2 regions of the Pseudoalteromonas sp. P1-7a genome follow, and region 2 is predicted to be linked to the other one. Evidence: riboswitches for the same ligand, from Rfam matches in the RefSeq annotation. Region 2 holds a riboswitch; the other holds the start of a gene.
The links. A riboswitch is a leader RNA that binds a small molecule or an ion and turns the genes downstream of it on or off. The one in region 2 is predicted to bind cobalamin.
Positions count from the first base shown of each region.

Region 1: it holds a riboswitch for cobalamin, as region 2 does, so the genes downstream of both, AN389_RS16080 (ABC transporter ATP-binding protein) here and AN389_RS14150 (TonB-dependent receptor domain-containing protein) in region 2, are expected to answer to the same signal.

Region 1 is NZ_LKDU01000030.1:27,179-32,268, forward strand. Features, by position in the region: gene AN389_RS16075 (porin) at 64-996, shown strand; cobalamin riboswitch at 1,053-1,189, shown strand; gene AN389_RS16080 (ABC transporter ATP-binding protein) at 1,268-2,077, shown strand; gene AN389_RS16085 (iron ABC transporter permease) at 2,082-3,086, shown strand; gene AN389_RS16090 (cobyric acid synthase) at 3,092-4,576, shown strand; gene cobO (cob(I)yrinic acid a,c-diamide adenosyltransferase) at 4,566-5,090, shown strand, end outside.
Region 2 is NZ_LKDU01000024.1:9,181-14,270, reverse strand. Features, by position in the region: gene thiI (tRNA uracil 4-sulfurtransferase ThiI) at 1-419, shown strand, start outside; gene AN389_RS14170 (ketopantoate reductase family protein) at 446-1,348, opposite strand; gene AN389_RS14165 (VanZ family protein) at 1,341-1,694, opposite strand; gene AN389_RS14160 (YajQ family cyclic di-GMP-binding protein) at 1,845-2,327, shown strand; gene AN389_RS14155 (hypothetical protein) at 2,598-3,380, shown strand; cobalamin riboswitch at 3,467-3,630, shown strand; gene AN389_RS14150 (TonB-dependent receptor domain-containing protein) at 3,667-5,090, shown strand, end outside.

The sequences.
Region 1 (5,090 bases), on a different contig from region 2:
ATTTAACGATGACAAACTGCAGCTGTTTTAAAAAATTAGTTTTGTGATTATCGAGGAAATAACATGAATTTTGTAAAATCGAGCTTATGTATTGCTCTAGTAAGTGGTTTATCTTTTAGTGCGTTTGCAGATGTTGATGTTTACGGTAAAGCGAATGTTACTGTGCAATCATCTGATGACGGTGAAGGGTCTTTCACTGAAATTAAAAGTAATGCATCTCGCTTTGGCCTAAAGGGATCTGAAAAGATCACAGATGGATTAGAAGCGGTTTATAAGTTTGAGTTTCAAGTTGATGTATCTGACGCTGACTCTAAAGGTGATAACGACGACAATATTTCTGCACGCAACCAATACGTAGGTTTAAAAGGTGCTTATGGTCAAGTTGTTGTGGGTCGTAACGATACGGCACTTAAGCAATCACAAGGCAAATTAGATTTATTTAATGATCTTGAAGGCGATATTAAAAACGTCTTTAAAGGTGAAAACCGCTTGGGTGATTCAATCACTTATACATCTAAAAGCTACGAAGGTTTTAAAGTACTTGCTACATTTATTGCCGAAGATGACGTAGATGCAGATAACGGTTATTCAATGGCGGTTACCTACGGTGACGCTGCACTTAAAAAGAGTGCGGTTTACGCCTCGGTTGCAGCCGATAGCGAAGTAAATGGCTACGATGTAGTGCGTGCGTCAATCCAAGGTAAAGTAGAGAGCTTTAAATTAGGCGCTATGTACCAAACTCAAGAAAAAGTAGACGGTAGCGCAGAAGCGGATGGCTACTTATTAAACGCAGCCTACAGCATGGGTAAAAACACGTTTAAAGTGCAGTACCAAGCAATGGACTTTGATGATAGTGATGACAAAACGGCAGTTTCTGTAGGTGTTGATCATAAGTTTAATAAAAACATTAAAGTATTTGGTTTTTACTCAAGCTTTGATATGGACAACAATGTTGACCAAGATTACGTTGGCTTAGGTATGGAATACAAGTTTTAACTATTCGCTAAATTAGTTAAAACGCTCCCTTTTTAACCGCGCTCCTTTGAGCGCGGTTTTTTTGCTTTAAATTATTTACTTACCCGCCCATAATAGACGCTCATTTGGAATGGGGTGAAATTCCTCAACTATTCCCGTAACTGTAATGAGCACCGTGCTTTAAGTCAGATACAAATGAATAAAATATTTTAACGAGCGGGTAAACTCATTTTATTAGTGCACTATTTTTTTAGTGGTGTCTTAGTGAGTGCGCGTTTTTAAAGGACTCACTTTGCAAACTACATTAGCGCCAAACACGCCTTTATTAGACATTCAAAATGTGTCGTGGGAAGTTGATAATCACGCCATTTTAAACACTATTAATTTGCCTATAACAAAGGGTAAATTTATTGGCTTAATAGGCCCAAATGGGGCGGGTAAGTCGAGCTTACTGCGCTGTTTGTATCGCTTTAATAAACCCACCACAGGCAAAATTACTTTTAATCAGCAGGATATTTGGCAGCTTAAAAGTGAAGATTACGCAAAATATGTTGCTGTCGTTCTGCAAGAAACGCCTGCTCAATTTAACCTAACGTTATTTGATGTGGTTGCCCTTGGGCTTACGCCTCATAAACCACTATTTAGCGCCACCACCCACAGCGACAAACAAAAAATTACACAGGCAATAAAAACCGTAGGGCTTGAGCAGCAGTGTAAGCAAAATTTTGAATCACTTTCGGGGGGCGAAAAGCAACGAGCATTAATTGCCCGCGCCATAGTGCAACAACCGCAATTACTCATTATGGATGAGCCAACCAGCCATTTGGATGTTAAATACCAAATACAAGTGATGGAATTAGCAAAATCGCTAGGGGTCACTGTGTTTGCCTCATTTCATGATTTAAATTTAGCAGCTGCTATGTGCGATGAACTGGTGGTTATTAATAAAGGCAAAATAACACATACAGGCTCGCCTGAGCAGGTACTTAGTGAAGAGATGCTAGCAGATGTTTTTGGGGTATGTGCGCACGTAACCAGCCACCCGCAGCGCACAGAAAATGGCCAAACTATTCCTCATATTACTTACTTTTATGGCTATTAATTAAATGGATATAACAAACATAAACCCGTGGACTATTTTTATAGCTGCCTCATTAATTGCACTGGGCAGCCTTTTTAGTGCACTGAGCTTTGGCGCAGCAGATACACCGTTTAGTGATGTGTTCACCGGAGTTTTATCGGCAGGGGAGGGCTCGCTTAACGCACGTATTATTTATGAGCTTAGGTTGCCCCGTACTTTACTTGCCTTTATGGCGGGCGCAGGTTTGGCTATTGCTGGGCTTATTTTGCAAACGGTTACTCGTAACCCGCTCGCCGATCCATACTTATTTGGTATATCGTCAGGTGCGTCGTTTGGGGTTGTACTGCTTATGGCTGTGACAGGTATAAGTGCTGGGTTTATGTTATCGACTGCTGCCTTATTAGGGAGCTTTTTAGCTATGGGCTTATTGATACTTATTGCTGGGCGGCAAAAAAATACGCACGTAGAGTCTATGTTGTTAGCAGGTGTGGCGCTGTCGTTTTTATTTAGCGCATTTACCAGTTTATTGTTGTATTGGAGCGACCCGCAAGCAGTGGCTGGTATTTTATTTTGGACGTTAGGTAGCTTTGCCCGCGCACAATGGGCCACGTTATGGTTGCCATGTATGGTTATAGTGGTGTGTATTGGCTTTATGCTGAGCTTTAAAAGACAGTTAAATGCGCTGCTTCTTGGCGATGAAAGCGCCATAACGCTTGGGGTGCGTGTGCACCGGTTTAGAATTTTTATGCTGGTATTGAGCTCCTTAATAACGGCCGTGCTGGTGGCCTTATGTGGCGGTATTGGTTTTGTAGGTTTAATGGTGCCGCACATAGTGCGCTTTTTTATATCTCAAGGCAGTACTGCTGGCTTACTCATCACAAGCTTAGTGGGTGGCACGTTTATGGTGTGGGTCGATGTGCTTTCGCGCTCATTACTTAAAAACCAAGAGCTCCCTGTAGGGGTGATTACAGCAGCTATGGGTAGCGTATTTTTTCTAAGCTTGCTCTTTTTTAGAAAAACAAAGGCATAGGGCGGATGAAAACCTTAATGATTCAAGGCACTACGTCAGATGCCGGAAAAAGCACCTTAGTCGCTGCGCTTTGCAGAGTATTTGCAAAGCGAGGTGTAACGGTTGCGCCTTTTAAACCGCAAAATATGGCGCTTAATAGCGCGGTTACGAAAGAAGGCGGCGAAATAGGCCGAGCGCAAGCTTTGCAAGCAATAGCGGCTAATGTAGAGCCTCAAAACGACTTTAATCCTATATTACTTAAACCAAATAGCGATACGGGCGCACAAGTTATTATTCATGGCAAAGCCATTAGTAATATGGAAGCGAGCAACTATCACGACTACAAAAAAGTGGCGATGGATGCGGTGCTTGCCTCGCATAAACGCCTAGCTAAACAGTTCGATTTATTATTGGTTGAGGGCGCAGGCAGCCCTGCAGAAATAAACCTTCGCGAAAACGACATTGCCAATATGGGGTACGCAGAAGCGGTAGATTGCCCTGTCATTATTATTGCCGATATAGACAAAGGCGGTGTGTTTGCGCATTTAGTGGGCACACTTGCGCTGCTAAGCGAATCTGAGCAAGCGCGCGTAAAAGTCTTTGTTATAAACCGCTTTAGAGGCGATATCAGCTTATTGCAAAGTGGGCTAGATTGGCTTGAGCGCTATACGAAAAAACCTGTGCTTGGGGTGCTGCCCTACTTGCATGACCTAGCCCTTGATGCCGAAGATGCCGTTGCAATAGATAATAAAGTGACACACGCCACCATTAATATAGCTGTACTTTTATTGCCGCATATTAGTAACCATACCGATTTTGATGCATTGCGACTGCACCCAAATATTAATATAAATTATGTGCGCCATACTCAAGCAATTCCGCCGGTCGATCTGGTTATTATTCCAGGTAGTAAAAACGTGCTGGGTGATTTAAGTTTTGTAAAAAATGAAGGTTGGGATACGCAAATAAAGCGCCACATACGCTATGGCGGTAAAGTGTTAGGGGTTTGCGGCGGTATGCAAATGTTAGGGAATAGCATTACTGATCCCATGGGGGTTGAGTCGTCATTAAAGCGTGTTAAAGGCCTTGCATTAAGTGACTTTGATACCACTCTTAGCACCCAAAAAGTACTCACTAAAGTAACCGCAACTATGCAGTTAAATAATAATAAAACCCCCTGTAGTGGCTACGAAATTCATGCGGGTATTAGTGAAGGTGCAGCACTTAATAGGCCATTTTTAACGTTTAACTCGCACCCTAAAGGATTTGTAAGTGATGGCTTTATTAGTGATGATAATGCCCTTGCTGGTACTTATTTACACGGTTTATTTGATGAGCCAGCTGCCACATCGCAAATTTTAAAGTGGGTAAAACCAGAGGCCGCAATAACGCCAATTAGTATTGCTAAGCACCGTGAACAGCAGTTAGAACGTTTAGCAACTATGTGCGAGGAACACTTAAACATACAACACATTATATCGATTTACGAAGGACATAATAATGACAGATAAAAGCAACGATAAGCATAAGCAGCGTCAACAAAAAGTAAAAGAGCAAGTAGATGCACGCGTTGCTGCAGCGCAAGATGTTAAAGGCATATTTCAGGTAATTACGGGTAATGGTAAGGGTAAATCAACCTCTGGGTTTGGTGTGGTTGCACGTTGTGTAGGGCATGGTAAAAAAGCCGCTGTTTGTCAGTTTATTAAAGGCACATGGGAGTGTGGAGAGCGTAACCTACTACAAAGCGCAGGGGTTGAATTTGCGGTGATGAATACCGGCTTTACGTGGGATACGCAAAACAAAGAAGCCGACACTGCCGCAGCGCAAGCAACGTGGCAAGAAGCCAAGCGCATGCTTGCCGATAGCAGTATAGATTTAGTATTACTTGATGAGCTTACCTATATGGTGACTTATGGCTACATTGATCTTGATGAAGTAGTAAGCGCGTTAAATAACCGTCCTCCTATGCAGTCGGTTATTATTACAGGTCGTGCAGCGCACCGCACGTTAACAGAACTTGCCGAT
Region 2 (5,090 bases):
GCGGCGTAATATCTAAAAAGCCAACGGTAAAAGCTAAAATTGATGTTATTAAAGCCGAAGAAGAAAAGTTTGACTTTGATGTGCTCAATACTGTTGTTGAAAACGCGCGTATTATGGATGTGCGCGACATTGACGTAGAGGCTAAGCAAGAACTTAAAGAAGCTGAGTCGGTTGTAGATTTACCAGCGGGTGCAGTGGTTGTTGATATTCGCTCACCAGAGGAAGAAGATGCAGCGCCACTTGAGATTGACGGCATAGATGTAGTGCACTTACCGTTTTTCCGCTTAGCGACTAAGTTTGGTGATTTGCCAAAAGATAAAGACTATTACCTGTATTGTGAAAGAGGGGTTATGAGCCAGCTGCAAGCGCTTATACTTCACGAGGCAGGCTTTACGGGTGTAAAAGTTTACCGCCCTTAAAGGTTAAACGTAATTTAGAGCGTGGCTTATACCACGCTTTTTTTTGCCTGAATTTTAGCGAGTAGGGCATCGTTTAGCGGAGTACTGATATTTAATCGCTTACCTTGTTGGCTAATGTAGCCACAAATGGCGTCTATTTCGGTTTGCCGGTTGTGTGCTACGTCTTGATGCATTGAAGAGTAGTTTTCAGCGGTTAGCATCATTACGTTGTAAGCGTTGTTAAGCGCATCGGCCAGTTTAATATCAAGCTTTAAAGCATGGGCTACTTGGCATGCTTCAGTTAATAAGTTAAAAATAATGCTATTAAAATAAGGGGCACGTAACTGACCATTTTTAATATCATGCAGTGCGCTTAATGGGTTAATAGCAATGTTTACTAATAGTTTTTCAAACCGTAGCTGCTCAATATTAGTACAGTAGCTTAGCAGCGGTACGTTTTGCAATTGCTCGCACATTGCTTGGCGGTAACTGCGCGCGCATGGGTTACAGGCACCTAATATGCTTTTTCCTTCACCGGTGTGCTGTACTATAAAGTCGTTTGTTTTAAAACCGGCCATACTGGTGGTTAAAAAATACAACGCGTGTTGCTTATCAAGTTGCTCATTGAGCGTTTCAACATTCCCCATACCGTTGTGCGACAAAATTAATACACTATTTGACGATAAAAAGGGTTTTACTTGCGTAAACGCCGATTGCACCTGAAAAGCCTTTACAGCAAAAATAACAATATCAAACACGGGCTGTTCACTCATTTGTGTGAGTGTAATGAACCGTGCATTAATTTTTTGCGAAGGCTGTTTTGCTTTGCAATAAAAACGCGTATTTGTAGTAGCTTTACGTGTTAAAACATGGACGTTATGAGCTTTAGATAAAAAATGGCTGAGCAATAAACCAATAGCGCCGTCGCCAATAATAAGAATATTAGCCATAAGGGTTCTTTTTTCGAGGAGTAAAAATGCTTCTTAGTAAAAAGTACGTGGCCGCACCGGCAAAATCAGCAACAAAATCACCTAACGAGGCTTGTCTGTAAGGAAGCGCATCTTGCATTATTTCTATTGCTGCACCGTAGCCCGCAAGCAGGAGTATTTGCGTGTACAGCGGTAATTTGAAGGCTTTATCCATAATGATGGCGAGTATAAAAAATATCCCAAAGTGGGCAACTTTATCAACATGTGGAAATAAGTTCGTAACGCCGCCTTTTATTTCTTTGGCAAATAAGAGGGTAAACACCACAATACTAATCAAAAAAACTGCTTGGTAAACACGCCTTGTCACGATAAATCCTAAAACCGCTTAAAAAAGAGGCTGCAGTATATCAAACTAAATTAGTATCGCACCTGAACAACTGGCAGAAAAATGTAAAGATTTATAATTTTAGCGTTATAATCTGCGCATAAATTTAGATTTAATAGTTAGGAGAACCCAATGCCTTCATTTGATATCGTATCAGAAGTAGAAATGAACGAAGCTAAAAATGCAGTTGATAATGCAAACCGAGAGCTTGAAACACGCTTTGACTTTAGAGGTGTGGATGCATCAATTGAGTTAAATGATAAAACAATTAAGTTAAAAGCAGAGGCTGATCAACAGGTAATGCAATTGTTTGATATTTTAGCCGCTAAAATTTCTAAACGAGGTATGGACGTGGCAAGCTTAGATTTGCAAGATATTACTCGTGCTGGCAAAAATGTGTTTCGTAATGTTGTACTTAAACAAGGCATCGAAAAAGACATGGCTAAAAAAGTAGTTAAAGCCATTAAAGACTCAAAAGTAAAAGTACAAGCTGCTATTCAAGGTGAAGAAGTACGTGTGACGGGTAAAAAGCGTGACGATTTACAAGCCGCTATGCAAGTCGTTCGCACTGCAGATTTAGGTCAGCCTTTCCAGTTTAAAAACTTTCGCGATTAATTAGCTAAGTCCTGCCATTAGTATTTTAAAGTGAAAATTTAAATGTGTGGTTATTAAATGTAATAGCCACACATTTTACCCCGCCCTAATTACAGCCTTTATTTACTCGCAACCCTAAACCCCTTTTACCTGCGTAAAATCACTCTACTGTGCTTCCATACTTTTTTAACATTATTTAAATGCATTATTAAACCTGCTTAGCACGCAGTTGCGTATATTAGGCTATTCTTAATATCAATATTACTTAATAGTGACTGTTAAAGGCTTTAAATGCTTAAGTTTTTTATTTTTATAATGTTCATTGTGTGCAGTAAGTTTAGTTATGCTAAGCCAATAAATGTAGATGTGTTGGTAGAGGACGGTTACTTTCCAATTATTATTAATGCTGAAAAAGAGCAAGGAGTAGCTCCAGAGTTTATTAAAATACTCAATGATTCTCAAAATGACTATAAATTTACGCTTAACTCTTTGCCTGTAAAAAGGCTCAAAAAGTGGGTGGAGTGGGGTGAGTTTGATGTGTTGTTTTTAATGGCTAAGCAATGGGTGCCCGAGGGAGCAAGAAACGCCTTACAGGAAACGAGCTTTTATGTTATTGCTAAAAATGAGCTGTATACGTTAGCACAGAACACCCAAAAGCAAAGCTATTTCAATGATTTACATGCTTTAACAAAAGCGGGGGTATTGGGGTATTCCTATCGTTTTGCTGATTTTAAAACTGATGCACAATATTTAAGTGAAGAACACCAAGTTAGTTTAACAATTGATGAGTTTAACGTTGTAAAAATGCTGCTATTAAAGCGAGCAGATGTAGGGGTTATAAACAATATTGCTTATCAATATTTTAAAAAGAATAACATTTTTAATATGGACCTACTTTATAGGAGCAATACACCAGATGCTATATACGATACTCACTTTTTAGTTAACCCTTCGCGCAGTAAAATTTCGGTAAAACAAATGGATAAGCTTTTAAATGCGCCCGAAATAAAACCAAAAATCACCGCGCTTTTAAGCTCATATGGCATAACCTCTAGCTTTACACAAAACAATTAATTTAACTTTTAGCTATATAGACGTCCGTTGACATTTGTAAACAAACTGCTCACAATAACCGCCTATTTTCAAGGTGCTTGCTGGTTGCTAAATACAGGGTTTAAAGTATTAAAACTAACAGCAAGATAATCGGGAAGTTGGTGAGCCTTTATGACAAAAGCAATCCCAACACTGCCCCCGCAACGGTAAAGTATTAACGCATTTATGTGTTTACTGAGTCCGGAGACCGGCCTTGAAGTAATCTTACTTACTTAAATCTTTGCGGTGGGCAAAGATAAGGAACATCATGCTAAATAAAACAACTCTCGGCGTTGCTATCTCGGCTGCGTTGTCTTTTTCTGTCTCTGCTTCAGAAAATCCAATTGAAAAAATCACTGTTACCGCTAATAAATTTGAACAATCAATAAATAATGTTTTAGCAAGCGTTAATGTTATCAGTCGAGAACAAATAGACAAAAGCAGTGTACGCGATTTACCAACCTTACTAAGCACACAAGTGGGTTTTCAAATTAATCCTAATGGGGGCTTTGGCCAAACGTCGGGCGTATCTTTACGTGGTACAGGTTCTGGCGATACGTTAATTTTAATTGATGGCGTTCGCACGGGCTCAGCCACACTTGGCCAAAAAGCACTAAGTAATGTGCCGCTAAATAGTATTGAGCGAATCGAGATCATAAAAGGATCGCGTGCCGCTGTTTATGGCTCAGACGCCTTAGCTGGTGTTATTAATATAATAACGCGCGAAGCGAGCAATACCTCCCTTGATGCCACATTTGGCTCTAATGCCTATCAAAACTACCAGCTTGCGGGCTCTGTTAAATCGGCTGATGTAACTAGCGCTTTTAACGCCGGTTTTGAAAAAACAGATGGCTTTGACGCGCTGCAAGGTGTTGCCCCAGATGACGATGGTTATGAAAATAAGAATCTAGGTTTTAAAGTCAATTATGCTGACGCTCACTATGGTAATTTTAAGCTACTAGGTCAGTACAGCGAAGGTTACGCAGATTATGATAGCAGCTTTAGCCCTGCCTCGAGCACAGTTGAAAGAGGGGACTTTAAAAACTATCAACTGTCGGCGAAGTGGAGCAAAAACTACACTAACCAATCTCATGCTCTTGAGGTTGCTTTTGCAACGGATGATTCTGACAGCACGTATGTAGATTTTTCTACAGGTGGGCCAACAACCAGTACGTTTATTACTAAACGTTCGCAAGTAGATTACAACGGCCAATACCGTTTAACTAATACGCTTAATATTAGCGGCGGCGTTAATTGGTATAAGGATGATGTATCACACAGTTCTCAAGCTTTTGATGAAGATAGCCGCGATGTATTAGCTGTGTTTGTTGGGGCTTACTACGACACCGATACTGTGCTTGCCAATTTAACTCTTCGCCAAGACGACGATGAACAGTTTGGCGATGAAACAACCTATACTGCGGCGGCCGGTTATCATTTATCTGAAAATTCAACATTTAGAATTAGTCAAAGCACGGGTTTTAAAGCACCTACGTTTAACGATTTATACTACCCAAATTTTGGTAATACGGACCTGCAACCTGAAAAATCAACAAACCGCGAACTTGGTGTTAATGTTAATTTTGACAGTGCACAAGTCGATGTTGCAATTTTTAGAAACGATATCGAAGATAAAATTGATTACGATGCAAACTTTGCATTAGCTAATATAAACGAAGCTCGCTATGAAGG